Regions from separate parts of the Pannonibacter sp. Q-1 genome, predicted to be linked through region 2. Evidence: riboswitches for the same ligand, from Rfam matches in the RefSeq annotation. Region 2 holds a riboswitch; each other region holds the start of a gene.

Region 1 (5,145 bases), on a different contig from region 2:
CGCCTCGAACAGGGCCGACAGCACCGCAGCCGATTCCGCATCCTTCAGCGAGGCTACGAAGACGGGCAGCACGTTGAGCCCCTGCCCCTCCAGATGACGGCAGAGCGCCTCGGCAGGCGCCGTCTCGCCCGCCTGCACCAGCGCCCGGTAGAAGACCAGCGCCGCCACCGGCCTTGCCGGATCTGCGAAGCGGGCCGTCAGGTCATCGAGCCCCGGTGCGGTGTGGCCGGGCAGGAAGATGCCCGCACGCGGCAGCGGCGCAGGCAGAGGCGGTTCCTGATCCTTGCCAATGAGATGAGCGCAAAACCTCAGCGCATTGCGGTAATTCTCTGCGCCGCCTTCAATGCAGTAGCGCCAAAGCCGCCGCACGGCGTCCACCGGCACGGTGGAGAGAGCGGCCAGATCCTCATCCCACTTGTCGCAGCCCGCAAAGACGGCCAGCTGCAGCCCGCTGCGGTTGACTTCCTCCCGCAGCCGGTCCAGCCCATAGGACCAGTAGCCCGCCCCGCCCAGCAGCCGCAGCACAACAAGCTTTGAACCGGCCAGCGTCTTTTCCGCATAGAGATCGACGGAATAGGGATGGGTCAGCGCCAGAATGCTGGCCAGCCGCAGTGACACCTCCCCGCCAAGGGAGGCATGCGCGGCGGCAAAAGCCGAGAGTTCCGTATCGGCCGCCGACAGGAACACCAGATCCGCCGGGTCCTGCGCGAGGTCCACGGCATCGCCGCCGTCATCAATTCGCCGGGTTTGACTTGCGAGGATATGCATCTGGCACGCCTTCAATAGGCTCAGACTGGGTGTGCCTGTCCCCGCGTCCCGCCCCTTGCGCTTGATGCGTCAGGAGCGGGGCGGCGGGGGTCCACACCGCGAAGGATCAGGCCGCGCGGCCTGCCTGCAGGGAAGCGAGTGCGTCCGTGACGGCGGCGAGATCCAGCCCCTTGAGGCCGATCACCACCAGCTTGCCGGGCGCCTTGGCGCCAGCGGCAAACCAGGCCTCGACACGCGGCCCAACCGCCTGCACCAGCGCAGGCGCGGCCTTGCCGGAGACCGTCACCGCGCCCTTGATGCGCAGCACGCCCTTCAGCGCCATCGCCTGCTTCACCACCGCCTCAACGTCCTTCAGCGAGGCAAACTCGGGCGCTGTGACCACGTAGCTCTCGAAGTCGTCGTGATGGTGATCATGATCATCATGGTCATGGTCATGGTCATGGTCATGGTCATGGTCATCATCGTGATCGTGGTCATCATCATGATGGTGGTGATGATGCGCACGGCGGGCAGCCAGATCATCCTCGGCAGCAGAGGAGCGGCCCAGCAGCACGTCGATGGGCAGCGAGCCCTTTTCAGCGGCAATGATCTCCACCCCGGCGCGGACATCTTCGGCGATATGCTCACGGATATGCTCCAATGCGTGGTCATCCACCAGATCAGCCTTGTTCAGCACCACCAGATCGGCGCAGGCGAGCTGATCGTGGAAAAGCTCTTCAACCGGATTGTCATGATCCAGCGTTTCGTCGGCAGTGCGCTGCGCGGCAAGGGCTTCCTCGTCCAGCACGATCCGCCCTTCGGCGAGAGCTGCCGCATCCAGCACGGTGACAACACCATCCACCGTCACCCGCGTCTTGACGCTGGGCCAGGTGAAGGCCCGCACCAGCGGCTGGGGCAGCGCGAGGCCCGAGGTCTCGATGACGATGTGATCCGGCGGCGTCTCGCGTGCCAGCAGCATTTCCATCGCAGGCAGGAAATCATCGGCCACGGTGCAGCAGATGCAGCCGTTGGTCAGCTCCACCACATCATCGGCAGAGCAGGAAGGGTCGGCGCAGCCATCCAGCAGCGAGCCGTCAAAACCCATGTCGCCGAACTCGTTGACGATCAGCGCAATACGCCGCCCCCCCGCGTTGGTCAGGAGATTGCGGATGAGGGTCGTCTTGCCCGCGCCCAGAAAGCCGGTGATGATGGTGGCCGGGATCTTGGCCACGGCAGGGGTCTGAAAATCGGTCATAGGGAGATATCCGGTTGGGAGGAAGGCTTGAGCACGAGCGGCAGACCGGCGGCCACGAAGACCACCCGGGTGCAGACGGCAGCAAGCTCCTGATTGAGACGGCCCTGCGCATCGCGGAACTGACGCGCCATGGCGTTGTCCGGCACGATGCCGAGGCCCACTTCATTCGAAACGAAAACAACAGGCGCAGGCAGATTGGGCACAAGCGCGCAAAGCGCCTGCGTGGCGGCAGCAAGGTCTGCCCCGGCCATCATCAGATTGGTGAGCCAGAGCGTCAGGCAATCGACCAGCACCGCCCGTCCGGGCAGGGCTTCGCGCCGGAGCACGTCCGTCAGATCCGCGCCGATGCCGCCCTTATCCTCGATGGTGCGCCAGTCCGCCCCGCGGCGGGCGCGGTGCAGGCCGATGCGGGCTTCCATTTCCCCGTCCCATGCGGCGGATGTCGCCACATAGACAGGCTCAAGCCCGCTTCCGAGGATCAGCTGCTCTGCATATCTGCTTTTGCCGGAGCGTGCGCCCCCCGTCACCAGAACGGAAGATGCGGCCCCCAGCCCTTCAGCCTGCGCCATGGTCAACGGCTGGCTTGCGGCATGGCAGCGTCGGGCTCTCTTGCGGACGCGCGGGCGCAATGCGCCCTGCCATCCGCCCGGTCTGGGGGAGTAGAAATCATGTCAGGTCCTCCGGTCCGCCCACCCGGCGGCCTTGGGGTTGCACCACATCAGGCCGGTCTCCTGGCTCGCGGGTCTTCACCTTGCCGCGCCTTCCCGCAAGGACTTCCTTGCAGTGGCATGAGGCGGCAAGATTCTCCGCTGACAGTTGCGGGGGCAGCTGCGGCTTTGGAGCCCCGGATTGAGTCGCTCCGCACCGCATTCCCGTTTCATCCCCTTGGGCTTGGCCCGCCGGGGAACCTGATCCTCTCCTTGTAACGGCTTGGCGGCACCTCAGCAAGGACGCCCTTTGGGCACCTCTGCGGCGCAATCGCCGCCCCCTTATCCCGGGCAATGGGTGCAAGCACCGGCACGGATGGGTTATCCACTGGCCCAAGCCGTTGAAAGACCGCAGATTTCCGCCAAAGCCGCCCCTGTGGAAAACTTTCTTGAAGAAAGGGCTTGGCAAATGCTCAAGGCCTTTGTTATACGCCTCTCACCGACGGCGGCGCACACAGCCGCCACCGCAAAGGGCACTGCCCTTCTGGTGATCCGCGATAGCTCAGTTGGTAGAGCGTTCGACTGTTAATCGAATGGTCGCAGGTTCGAGTCCTGCTCGCGGAGCCAACCTTTTCTCTTCCCTGGATAAAATCCAAGGCTTGCCAGCAACGGCAAGGCTTTTTGCGTTTGTGCGGCAGACTGCGCCTCACGCGGGCTTGCGGTGGAGCAGCCAGAGGAAATACGGCCCGCCGATGAAGGAGGCGAGGATGCCGGCGGGGATCTCGTAGGGAAAATCGAGCGTGCGGCCCAGCCAGTCGGCGCTGACCATCAGCGCTGCGCCGATCGCTGTAGCACAGACGATCCGCAGCAGCGCACGCCCCGGCGCCACAGAGGCCGCAATATGGGGCGCGATCAGGCCGATGAAGCTCAACGGGCCGGTGATCAGCGTTGCGGCGGCCGTCAGCAGGGCCGAGAACGCCAGAAGCACGGTGCGCGAGCGGCGGGGCGAAAGGCCCAGCGCGCGGGCTGTTGTGTCGCCCAGCGGCAGAATGTCGAGCCAACGCCCCATCAGCGGCAGCACCAGCAGCACAACGAGCAGGATGCCGGAAGCGGCAAGGGCCGTCAGTCCGGCGGCGCGGTAGGTCGGCCCCATGGACCAGGCCAGCACGAAGACCGCGCGCGGATCACCGCTGGCCAGAATGAAGGATATGAGCGCGGCGGCAAACGTGCCGATGGCAATCCCGGCCAGCAGCACCGGCCCCGGTGCGTGGCCGGACTTGCGGGTGATGGCCAGCACGAAGAGGAAGGCGAGCACCGCCCCGCCCGCTCCGCCCCCCAGCAGCAGGAGCGGAGAGAAGGAGCCGGTCAAAAGCAGCACCCCGGTGATGCCGAGCCCTGCCCCGGAACTGACGCCCAGCCCCTCGGGACTGGCGAGCGGATTGCCGGTCATCGCCTGAATGAGCCCGCCTGCCAGCGCCAGCATGGCCCCGGCGGCAGCAGATGCCAGCACCCGCGGCCAGCGCCCTGCCACCATCTCTCCGGCTGACAGGGCGCCCGGATGCAGCTGGCTGGTGAGGGAAAAGACCGTGAGCGCGGCAAGACAGGCCAGAGCCAGCAGCAGGACGAGGCGCTGACGGCTGGCGGCCGGAACGGATGGCGCCGGCATGTGTGAACCGCCGATGCGGGTGCTCGCAGGCATGCGGCGCAGGAGCACCAGCAGCAGAACGGCTCCGGCCATCGCCGTGGCTGTTCCCGTGGGCACTTCGGCAATCATGCCGGACAGCGCCAGCACCATGCTGTCGGCAAGCAGCAGCAGCGCCGCGCCGATGATGGGCGCAGAGACAAAACGCCCGGCAAAACTCCGGACACCGGCAAGTGCCGCCAGATGCGGCGCGGCAAGGCCAACGAAGGCAATCACGCCTACCCGCACCACCACCAGCGCGGAGAGACAGCAGGCCAGCGACAGGGCAACAAGCCGGATCGTGCGGATGGAGAGGCCCAGGCTGCGGGCGCTGGCATCATCGAGCCCGGCAACCGTCAGCGGCCTGAGCAGCAGCGCCAGCAGCGGTACGCAGACCGCAAGCCTGACGGACAGGGCCGAGGCATCGGAAAAATCATTCTGCACCAGCGAGCCGCTGGCCCAGATGAAGACCGAGCGCAGGTATTCATGCTGGAACAGGGCCAGCACAACGGAAGCCGATCCGGCAAAGAAGCTGACGATCATGCCGCACAAGAGCAGGGTCACCGGCGAAAAACCGTGCCGGGAGGCAAGCATCCCCACCAGCGCCAGTGCAGCAAAGCCGCCCGCCAGCCCCGCCGCCTCGCGCTGCCACATGGCGAGTGCGGGCACGAGCAGCGTTGCCGCCATGATGCCAAGCTGTGCACCGGAAAGAAGACCAAGGGTTGCCGGTTCCGCCAGCGGGTTCTTCAGTACCTGCTGAAACACCACTCCCGCCAGCGCCAGGGCGGCCCCGGCCAGCACCGCCACAGCAAGGC
Region 2 (5,145 bases):
TCACCGCCACAAGCCCTTTCGCGCGCCCCTCCCGCCTGATATATCGGGCCGGAAACAAATTCAGGAACACACATGAGCCAGATGCGTCTTGTCGTCGTCGGGGCTGCCGGCCGGATGGGCCAGGCCCTTGTGCGCGCCATCACCGCCATGGAAGGCAGCGTGCTTGCTGCCGCCATCGAACGGGAAGGCTCACCGGCCCTCGGCAAGGACGCTGGCGAGCTTGCCGGTCTCGGGCCCCTCGGCGTCAGGATCACGGATGATCCGCTGACCGCCTTTGCCGCTGCCGAAGGCGTGCTGGATTTCACCGCTCCCAAGGCCAGCCTGCATTTTGCCGAACTCGCCGCCCAGGCGCGCATCGTGCATGTCATCGGCACCACCGGCTGGACGGATGAAGACCTGCCGAAGCTGGAGGCTGCCGCCCGCCATGCCCGGCTCGTCAAGTCCGGCAACATGAGCCTTGGTGTCAACCTGCTGGCGGCGCTGGTGAAGAAGGCCGCTGCGGCCCTTGGCCCCGATTACGATCTGGAAATCGTCGAGATGCACCACCGCCACAAGGTGGATGCCCCCTCCGGCACAGCGCTGCTGCTGGGCGAGGCTGCAGCCGAAGGGCGCGGCATAGGCCTGGCGGAGCATTCGGTGCGGGTGCGCGACGGCCATACCGGCCCGCGTGAGGCCGGTACCATCGGCTTTGCCACCCTGCGCGGCGGTTCTGTCGTCGGCGACCACACCGTCATCCTCGCCGGTGAGGGCGAGCGGGTCGAACTGACCCACAAGGCGGAAGACCGCCAGATCTTTGCCCGTGGTGCAGTCAGGGCGGCCCTGTGGGCGCGCGACCGCAAGCCGGGCCTTTACTCCATGGCCGACGTGCTCGGCCTCAACGACTGACAGACCTTCAGAAATTCAAGGAGATCGGTGCATGGAACGTCTCTTGGTGCTCGTCCGCCACGGCCAGAGCGAATGGAACCTCAAGAACCTCTTCACCGGCTGGAGGGACCCGGACCTGACCGAACAGGGCATCGGTGAAGCCAAGGCCGCCGGCGGCAAGCTGCGCGACATGAAGCTGAAGTTCGACGTCGCCTTCACCTCGGACCTGACCCGCGCGCAGCACACGCTGAAGCTCATCCTTGCCGAACTCGGCCAGGACGGTCTGGAGACGATCCGCGATCAGGCCCTGAACGAGCGCGACTATGGCGACATCACCGGCATGAACAAGGATGAAGCCCGCGAGAAGTTCGGCGAGGAGCAGGTGCACATCTGGCGCCGCTCCTTCGACGTGCCCCCTCCGGGCGGCGAGAGCCTGAAGATGACGGCCGAGCGCGTTCTGCCCTATTACCGCGCCGAAATCCTGCCGCGCGTCATGGAAGGCACCCGCGTCATCGTTGCCGCCCACGGCAACTCCCTGCGCGCGCTGATCATGGAACTGGAAAAGCTGACGCCGGAACAGATCCTCAAGCGCGAACTCGGCACCGGCGCACCGGTCGTCTACCGTCTGGATGAAGACGGCCAGGTGGTCAGCGTCGAGGATCTGGCAGACTGATCCTCAGAGCGGCGCCGGCCACTGGCCTGCCGCAGAGCACATCCGGAAAGGCGCCCCAGCAAGGGCGCCTTTTTTGTTGGCACCGCCGCACAGCTGCAGCTTGACGGTTCGCCTTCCGGAAAATACTACTTCTGCGACGGTTTCTGGCAGTGAGAGCTGCCGGGATTAAAAGGGAACACGGTACGGACGACCCAATCAGGGGCCAAATCCGTGGCTGCCCCCGCAACTGTAAGCAGATGCCGGTCATTCTTGCGGCGCTTCCTCGGAAGCGCCGGGTCACTGCGCCAGTCCTCAACTGGTGCGGGAAGGCAAATGACCAGCCTGAGATCTGTGAGCCAGGAGACCTGCCGTCATGTGAAATCCAGATGCTTGAGCGGGGATGCTCAAGGAGGATCAAAATGACGGTATTCCAGCCTCAGGCCTTCGGGCCTGCAAGACGTTTTGCTGCCCTTTCCTCCGGGGGGCATGCGCTTCCCTGCCTTCCCGGTCCTGCGCTGGCTCCAGCCGCTTCAGCGGACTGCTGTCTGGTCCGCGCGGAGCTTGAGCATTTCAAGGCGTGATGCACCCGCATTGCGGCGCCTTGACATGACATCTGCCCAAAGGAAGGAAACCTCCCGTGCTTCTGCGCAATTTTGCTGCCGCCGCAGGCCTTGCTGCCTGCGCATCTTTCGCCCTGCCTGGCGCCGCTCACGCCGGAAAGACCCAGTATCCGCTGACGCTGGAGAACTGCGGCAAGGAACTGACCTTCACCAAGGCACCGGAGCGGACCGTCTCCGTGGGTCAGAGCACCACCGAGATTCTCTATCTGCTGGGACAGGCGGACAAGATCACCGGGACAGCCCTTTGGATCGGCCCGGTTATTGAGGGCTATGAGGAGGTCAACGCCATGGTGCCGCGCCTTGCAGACAATGCGCCGAGCTTTGAAAGCGTGACGGGAGCCCGGCCGGAGCTGGTGACCACCCAGTTTCAGTGGCAGATCGGCCCGCAGGGCGTCGTTGCCACTGTGGAACAGTTCGAGGAACTGGGGATCACCGTCTACACCTCTCCGGCCGATTGCACCGGCAAGGACAATTCTGCCGGTGATGACGGGCTGCGCAAGGCCAGCTTCTCCATGGACCTGATCTACCAGGAGATCGATGACCTCGCCCGCATCTTCGATGTCGAGGACAGGGGCGCTGCCCTGATCGCAGAGCTGAAGGAGCGGGAGGAGGCCGCACGCCGGAAGATCGGAGCCGTCAATGGCGAAGTCTCGGCGGTCTTCTGGTTCTCGAGTGCCGATCTGGCGATCGACCCTTACGTGGCGGGCCAGAAGGGCGCACCCGGCTATATGACCGCGAGCCTCGGCCTGAAGAATGTAATCGAGAGCGACGAAGAGTGGCCGACCGCCGGCTGGGAGACGATTGCCCGGTCCAACCCCACGGTGATCGTCGCCGGCAAGATGGACCGCCGCCGGTTCCCCGCCGATGACGTGGAGCTGAAGCAGAAGTTCCTCAAGGAGGATCCGGTCACCAGCCTGATGCCTGCGGTCAAGGAAGGACGGATCATCGTCATGGATGCGCAGGCCATGAACCCGACGATCCGCACCATCGAAGGCATGGAAGTGCTGGCCGATGCGCTGGCTGGCTTCGGCCTCGCCAAGTGATGACGCTTCCTTTCCACGCCGGAAAATGGGGAGGCGGTGCGCTTGGCACCGTCTCTCTCATTGCAGCTCTTGCCGCCGGGGCTGCCATTGGCGAGACCTCCATCCCGGTTGATACCGTCTTCCAGACGGCCGCCAACCGGCTCTGGGCAGCCGGCTATGTCCTTGACCCGATCGACGAAGGGGTGATCTGGAACTACCGGGTCGCCCGTGCCGTGGCTGCTGCGGCCTGCGGGGCATCCCTGGCCTTGTGCGGGGCAATCCTCCAGTCGCTGCTGCGCAATGCCCTGGCCGACCCCTACATCCTTGGCATCTCGGCGGGAGCCTCCACCGGTGCGGTCAGTGTTGCCATTCTCGGGCTCGGGGGCGGGCTGCTGTCCCTTCCCCTCGGGGCCTTTGCCGGTGCGCTCACGGCCTTCGGCCTGGTCAGCCTGCTGGCCGTCCTCGCCGGGCGCAGCAGTGCCGCCGTGATTCTGGCTGGTATCGCCTGTTCGCAGCTTTTCAACGCGGTCACATCCTTCATCGTCACCAAGTCGGCGACGGCCGATCAGGCACGCGGCATCATGTTCTGGCTGCTCGGCAATCTTTCGGGCGTGCGCTGGCCGGATGCCGGGCTGGCCGTGCCGGTGGCCCTGGCCGGTTTCCTCGTCTGCCTGCTTCATGCAAGGCATCTGGACGCCTTTGCCTTCGGAACCAACGCCGCCGCATCTGCCGGGGTTCCTGTGCGCCGGGTCTACATAATCCTGATCGCCACGGCGGCCATCATGACCGCCGTCATGGTCAGCATAGCCGGGTCGATCGGCTTCGTCGGACTGGTCATTCCCCATGCCGCCCGGCTTCTGGTTGGCGTCCGGCATGGGCTGCTGCTGCCGGTTTCGGCCTGGCTCGGTGCGGTGTTCATGATCTTTGCCGACATTCTGTCGCGAATCCTGATCCCCGGTCAGGTGCTGCCCATCGGCGTGATGACCGCCCTTGCCGGAGCGCCTGCCTTTGCCCTTCTCCTGATCCACAGGCCAGTGACACGATGATGCTGACAGCTCATGACCTGACATGGCGCGCGCAAGGCCGCCTCATCAACGACAAGGTCAGCCTTGATCTCGCAGAAGGCGAGTTTCTGGGCATTGCCGGACCGAACGGCTCGGGGAAATCGACCCTTCTGTCCATGCTCGCGGGGCTGCGCAAGCCCGCGTCCGGACATGTGACCGTCATGGGCACGCCCATGACGGATTTGTCCCGGCGTGACATTGCGCGCCGGATTGCCGTGGTCGAGCAGCATGCGGAGACCACCGAGCGGCTGACCGCGCGCCAGGTCGTGGAGCTTGGCCGCACCCCGCATCTCAGCATTCTGCGGCAATGGTCCGGCGAGGACGATGCCATCGTCTCGGACGCAATCGCGTCGGCCGGCATGCAGGATTTCGAGACACGGGAATGGCTGACCCTCTCCTGCGGGGAAAAGCAGCGGCTGCAGATCGCCCGTGCCCTGGCACAGCAGCCGGCGGTCCTCATCCTGGATGAACCCACCAATCACCTCGACATCGAGCACCAGATCGGCCTGCTGGATCTTGTCAGCTCGCAGAGGCTCAGCGTCATTGCCGCGCTGCATGACCTCAATCACGCGGCCATGTTCTGCGACCGGCTGATCGTGATGGACGCTGGCCGGATCGCTGCGCAGGGCTGTCCCGGCAGCATTCTCACCCCCGATCTTCTGGCCAGGGTCTTCAAGGTCGAGGCCACGGTGGAAACAGGACCGGAGGGCGAGTGCCATATCCGGTATGCCCGGCCATCCAGCCGCCGCCGCAAACACCCGCTTCAAGGAGCCGCAGCATGATGATGCGCAGCCTCGCCCGCACCCTTTTCCTCAGCTTTGTTTCTGCCCAGTCCCTGCTCGTGGCAAGCACCGCCGCAACCCGCGCCGGGACTGTCGACGTCCAGATGCTGAACCGGGGCGCCCATGGCTCCATGGTGTTCG
Region 3 (5,145 bases), on a different contig from region 2:
CTATGGCCTGCCCATTTCCGGCATCGGCGGGGTTACCACATGGCGCGATGCGGCGGAGTTCATTGCGCTGGGTGCCGGCAACGTGCAGGTCTGTACCGCCGCCATGACCTATGGCTTCAAGATCGTCGAGGAGATGATCGAGGGCCTGAAGGACTGGATGGGCGAGGCCGGCTACGAGCGGATATCGGACTTCTCCGGCCGCGCGGTGCCCAATGTCACCGACTGGCGCTACCTCAACCTCAACTACATCGCCAAGGCGAAGATCGACGAGGACCTCTGCATCAAGTGCGGCCGCTGCCACATCGCCTGCGAGGACACCTCGCATCAGGCGATCACCAGCATGGTGGACGGGGTGCGCAAGTTCGAAGTGATCGACGAAGAATGCGTCGGCTGCAATCTCTGCGTCTCGGTCTGCCCGGTGGAAAATTGCATCACCATGGAACCAATGGCCACCGGAACCGTTGATCCACGGACGGGCCGTTCCGTCTCTGGGGACTATGCCAACTGGACGACACATCCGAACAACCCCAGCGCCCGCATCGCCGCCGAGTGATTAAGCCCCCGGAGAGCTTTGCTCAACGGAAACTGTTCAAGCACTGCGGCGCCTGAGCGTTCCAAGTCTTGATGCGTCAGCATCTTAAGACTTGGCGTAAAGGCACAGCCTTTTGGCGGCATCCCTGCCCCCGGGATACCGTCCACCCCAGCTCGATGAGAGGCGACTCCCCCGGCTGCCGGCATAGGCAGCCGGGGATTTTTTTATCCAGTCGCAGCTCTCATGTTGTAATGTTATCTTATTACATATATCACTGCCGCCGTATGAAGACCCATCCTGAATCTATGACGATGGAGCTTGACAGGAAGGACGGCGGCTTTGATCATCTGCGGCGATGGTTCCCGGCTGGCAAAGCCTTGGCCGGGTGAAAAGGGAACACGGTACGGTGTAGCCAACAGGCGCCAAGTCCGTGACTGCCCCCGCAACTGTAGGCGGCGAGCGACCCCGGGTGATCCACTGTTCCACCGAGGAACGGGAAGGACCGGGCAAGCGGCGACCCGCAAGTCAGGAGACCTGCCATCACAGCAGACCTCAAACCGCCGGGCGGGGTGTCCCGGAAGGAGCATAGCCATGACCATTCAGGGACCGGCCTTGGCCGGAACACCTGTGCCTGCGCCCGTGCAGGCGATTCCTGACAAGGAAGGGGCACCCCCCTCCCATCATCTCACCATCTGCGTCACCTGCCGTGACACGCAAACCGGCGAACGGCCCGGCCAGAGCCTTGGCACCGCTCTTGCCGCTGCGCTGCGGCAGGACACGCATTGGGCCGTTTCCGGCGTTGAATGCATGGCCGCCTGCAGCCAGCCCTGCGCTGTCGCACTGACGTCGCCGGGCAAGACCGGATGGCTGTTCGGCAACCTGACGCTGGACGACGTGCCGGATATCACCGCTTTCGCCCGCCAGTATCACGGCCTTGCCGATGGCTGGAGCAAGGCCTCCGAGCGTCCGGGCCGGATGGCGAAGACGGCGCTGGCCCGCATTCCCGCACCCGGCCGCACAACCGCCTTCGAGCCTGCCGCGTGAGCGCGCCGTTCTTCGAGGCTGACACTCTCGGCTGGGGGCCGCGCGGACGCCCTGCCCTCCTCTCCGGGATCAGCTTCACCGTCAATCAGGGTGAGATGCTGGCCATTTGCGGTGCCAATGGTGCGGGCAAGTCGTCGCTGCTGCGGCTGCTGTACCGCTTCCACAAACCGCAGACCGGCGATGTGCGGCTGGAAGGCACGAGCCTGTGGGCCATGTCGAGCCGTGACACGGCCCGCCGCATTGCCGTGGTGCTGCAGGAGCAGCCGACGGATTTTGCCCTCACCGTGCGCCAGATCGTCAGCCTCGGCCGCCTGCCGCATCAGCGCGGACTGGCTTCGGCCGGAGCGCGTGACGGCGAGGTGGTGGAGCATGCCCTGGCCCGGCTGCATCTGACGGCGCTGAGCGAACGGTCCTTCGGCACGCTGTCCGGCGGGGAGCGCCAGCGCGTGCTGGTGGCCCGTGCGCTGGCGCAGGAACCGCGCCTGCTCATCCTTGATGAGCCGACGAACCATCTCGACATCCGCCACCAGCTGGAGCTGATGGCGCTTTTACGCGGCCTGCCGCTGACGGTGATCACCACCCTGCATGACCTGACGCTGGCCGCCGAACATGCCGACCGGGTGCTGCTGCTCGCCAACGGCACCGTGCTCGCCATGGACACGCCGGAAGCGGCGCTGACCGAAGCCAATATCGCCGGGGCCTTCTCCGTCCGTTCGCGGATCGATACCTCCGGCCACTCCCCCCGTTTTTCCTTTCACTTGTGAGATCTGACCGATGCGTATAGCCCTTGCTCTCGCCGCCCTTCTGGCCACAACCGCCAGCGCCTTCGCCTATCCGGTGACGGTGAAAAGCTGCAACCGCGATGTCACCTTTGACGCTGCCCCCACACGCGCCGTCTCCAATGACGTGAACCTCACCGAAATGATGCTGGTGCTGGGCCTGACGGATCACATGGCCGGCTACACCGGCGTGTCCGGCTGGAAGACGCTGGACCCGGAAATGCGCGAAGGCGTGAAGGAACTGCCGGAACTTGCCGAAAAATACCCCACCAAGGAAGTGCTGCTGGGTGCAGAGGCGGACTTCTATTTCGCGGGCTGGAACTACGGCATGAAGGTGGGCGGAGAAGTGACGCCGGACACCCTCGCCCCCTTCGGCATCAAGGTCTATGAGCTGACCGAAAGCTGCATCCACATCGGCCCCAAGGAGAAGATCTCCATGGCCGACATGTACAACGATCTGTTGAACCTCGGGACGATCTTCGGCGTCGAGGACAAGGCCAAGGCGCTGGTCGCCGGTTACGAGGCAAAGCTTGCCGAAGTGACGGCCAGGGTGAAGGAGCCGGGCAAGGAGCCGCTGCGCGTCTTCGTCTATGACAGCGGCGAGGACACGCCCTTCACCGCAGGCCGCTACGCCATGCCCACCGCCCTCATCGAGGCCGCAGGCGGGCACAACATCATGGATGATCTCGACAAGAGCTGGGCCACCGTCGCCTGGGAGCCTGTGATCGAGCGCAATCCGGAAGTGGTCGTCATCGTCAACTACGGGCAGGTGACTGCGGAACAGAAGATCGCCTTCATGAAGTCCAACCCGGCCTTCGCCAGCATCGACGCCGTGAAGAATGGCCGCTTCGTCGTGCTGGAATATGTCGAGGCAACGCCCGGCCCCCGCAACATCCGCGCCGTGGAGAAGCTCGTTGACGGTTTCGCACGCAACTGAGGCCGATGCGCTGACAGGCGCACCGGACCGGCACCGGTCCAGAATCTGGCCGGTGCTGGCCATCGCGGCCCTGTGCTTTGCCCTTCTGGCCACGGCGGTGATTGCCGCCCTGGCCGTGGGTGCCGTCGCCGTGCCGCCCGCGGATGTCGCAGGTATCCTTCTTTCGAAGATCTTCCCCGGATCGGTGGAGAAGACCTGGAGCGCCGCGCGCGAGGCCATCGTCTGGGATGTGCGCTTTCCCCGTGCGCTGCTGGCTGCCCTTGTCGGCGCGGGCCTTGCCATGACCGGTGCCGCCCTGCAATCGGTCACCCGCAACCAGCTGGCGGACCCGCACCTGCTCGGCATTTCTTCGGGCGCTGCCTTCGGCGCCATTCTGGCGCTGCTGCATACCGGGCTGTTTCTCGGAATGCTGACCGTGCCGCTGCTCGCCTTCTTCGGTGCGCTGGGGGCAACGGCCATCGTGCTCTGCGTGGTGCGGATCACGCGGGCCGGATCGCCCGATCGGCTGGTGCTGGCAGGCGTTGCCGTGTCCTTCGTCATCATGGCCTGCGCCAACATCCTGATCTTCCTGGCTGACCCCAAGGCCACCCATACGGTGGTGTTCTGGATGCTGGGCGGGCTGGGCCTTGCCCAGTGGAGCCACCTGCTCTACCCGCTGGCCGTGCTCCTGCCCTGCGGGATCTGGCTGTGGCTGAAGGCGGGCCAACTGAACGCCATTACGCTGGGAGACGAGACGGCAGCAACGCTCGGCATCCCCGTCAACCGGCTGCGGCTGTCGGTGTTTGTCGCCGGTGCGCTCATCACCGGTGTGTCGGTCGCCTTCTCCGGCATCATCGGCTTCGTCGGCCTGATGATGCCGCATCTGGTGCGGCTGGTGGCGGGCGGCGACAATGCCCGCGTCCTGCCGCTGTCCGCACTGGCAGGCGCCCTGTTCCTGATCCTTGCGGACATCTGCGCCCGCGTGGTCATGGCCCCGGAAGACATGCCCATCGGCATCGTCACCGGCCTCGCCGGAGGCCTGTTCTTCATCTGGCTGATGGCACGGCAGAGGTGAGAGGTGAGGGACGTCAGGGGTTGGCACTCACCCGTTCGACTTCAACAGTGATGTGGGAGAGTTCGAGTATCTCCGCGAGGCAGGCCTTGTAGTCCGAAGGTTCGCGAGGAGCGCTCGACACCACCGAGATGATTGCAGCATGATGCCCTGGCCCGACTTGCCAGACATGCAGGTCTGCAATCCGGTCGGTGCCCGTTTCCAGCGCCTCAAGGATTTCGCTCCGCAAATCCTTGTCGTCAGGAATCCGGTCCAACAGGACCGAGCCTGAATCGCGGATCAGCCCCCAAGACCAGCGAGCGATCACAAGCGCGCCAACGATACCCATGAGCGGATCAGCCCAGAGCCAACCATAGCTGCGTCCGGCCAGCAGGGCCACGATGGCAAGGATTGACGTAAGCGCATCCGCCAGCACATGCATATAGGCGGCGCGGAGATTGTTGTCCCGAGCGTGCTCATGGCGGGCGTGGACATGAGTGTGATCATGCGCATGATGGTGCCCGTGGCCATGGTGATGATGGTGGGCGTGATCATCCCGGAGCAGCCACGCGCAGAACAGATTGACCGCAAGCCCCAGGACCGCAACGGCAATGGCCTGCCCGAAACTGATCTCCACCGGATTGGCCAGCCGCATCAGACTTTCCCAGCCGATGAGAAGCGCAATCAAGGCAAGGACGACGGCGCTGGCAAAGCCGCCCAGATCACCGAGCTTACCAGTGCCAAAGGTGAAACGGCGGTCATCGGCATGACGGCGCGCATAGAGGTAAGTCAGGGCGGTGATCAGCATGGCACCAGCATGGGT

What was found. A riboswitch is a leader RNA that binds a small molecule or an ion and turns the genes downstream of it on or off. The one in region 2 is predicted to bind cobalamin.
Region 1: it holds a riboswitch for cobalamin, as region 2 does, so the genes downstream of both, cobU (bifunctional adenosylcobinamide kinase/adenosylcobinamide-phosphate guanylyltransferase) here and ACVNHC_RS15440 (ABC transporter substrate-binding protein) in region 2, are expected to answer to the same signal.
Region 3: it holds a riboswitch for cobalamin, as region 2 does, so the genes downstream of both, ACVNHC_RS18495 (DUF1636 family protein) here and ACVNHC_RS15440 (ABC transporter substrate-binding protein) in region 2, are expected to answer to the same signal.

The regions. Positions count from the first base shown of each region.
Region 1 covers NZ_JBSXNB010000002.1:589,751-594,895, forward strand. Annotated here, with positions in the region: gene cobN (cobaltochelatase subunit CobN) at 1-768, opposite strand, end outside; gene cobW (cobalamin biosynthesis protein CobW) at 875-2,002, opposite strand; gene cobU (bifunctional adenosylcobinamide kinase/adenosylcobinamide-phosphate guanylyltransferase) at 1,999-2,571, opposite strand; cobalamin riboswitch at 2,707-2,929, opposite strand; tRNA gene ACVNHC_RS06695 (tRNA-Asn) at 3,201-3,276, shown strand; gene fhuB (Fe(3+)-hydroxamate ABC transporter permease FhuB) at 3,356-5,145, opposite strand, start outside.
Region 2 covers NZ_JBSXNB010000005.1:110,008-115,152, reverse strand. Annotated here, with positions in the region: gene dapB (4-hydroxy-tetrahydrodipicolinate reductase) at 82-885, shown strand; gene ACVNHC_RS15445 (2,3-bisphosphoglycerate-dependent phosphoglycerate mutase) at 917-1,537, shown strand; cobalamin riboswitch at 1,658-1,903, shown strand; gene ACVNHC_RS15440 (ABC transporter substrate-binding protein) at 2,154-3,179, shown strand; gene ACVNHC_RS15435 (FecCD family ABC transporter permease) at 3,179-4,204, shown strand; gene ACVNHC_RS15430 (ABC transporter ATP-binding protein) at 4,201-5,004, shown strand; gene ACVNHC_RS15425 (pseudoazurin) at 5,001-5,145, shown strand, end outside.
Region 3 covers NZ_JBSXNB010000006.1:311,045-316,189, forward strand. Annotated here, with positions in the region: gene preA (NAD-dependent dihydropyrimidine dehydrogenase subunit PreA) at 1-553, shown strand, start outside; cobalamin riboswitch at 872-1,088, shown strand; gene ACVNHC_RS18495 (DUF1636 family protein) at 1,124-1,576, shown strand; gene ACVNHC_RS18500 (ABC transporter ATP-binding protein) at 1,573-2,340, shown strand; gene ACVNHC_RS18505 (ABC transporter substrate-binding protein) at 2,351-3,292, shown strand; gene ACVNHC_RS18510 (FecCD family ABC transporter permease) at 3,270-4,346, shown strand; gene dmeF (CDF family Co(II)/Ni(II) efflux transporter DmeF) at 4,360-5,145, opposite strand, start outside.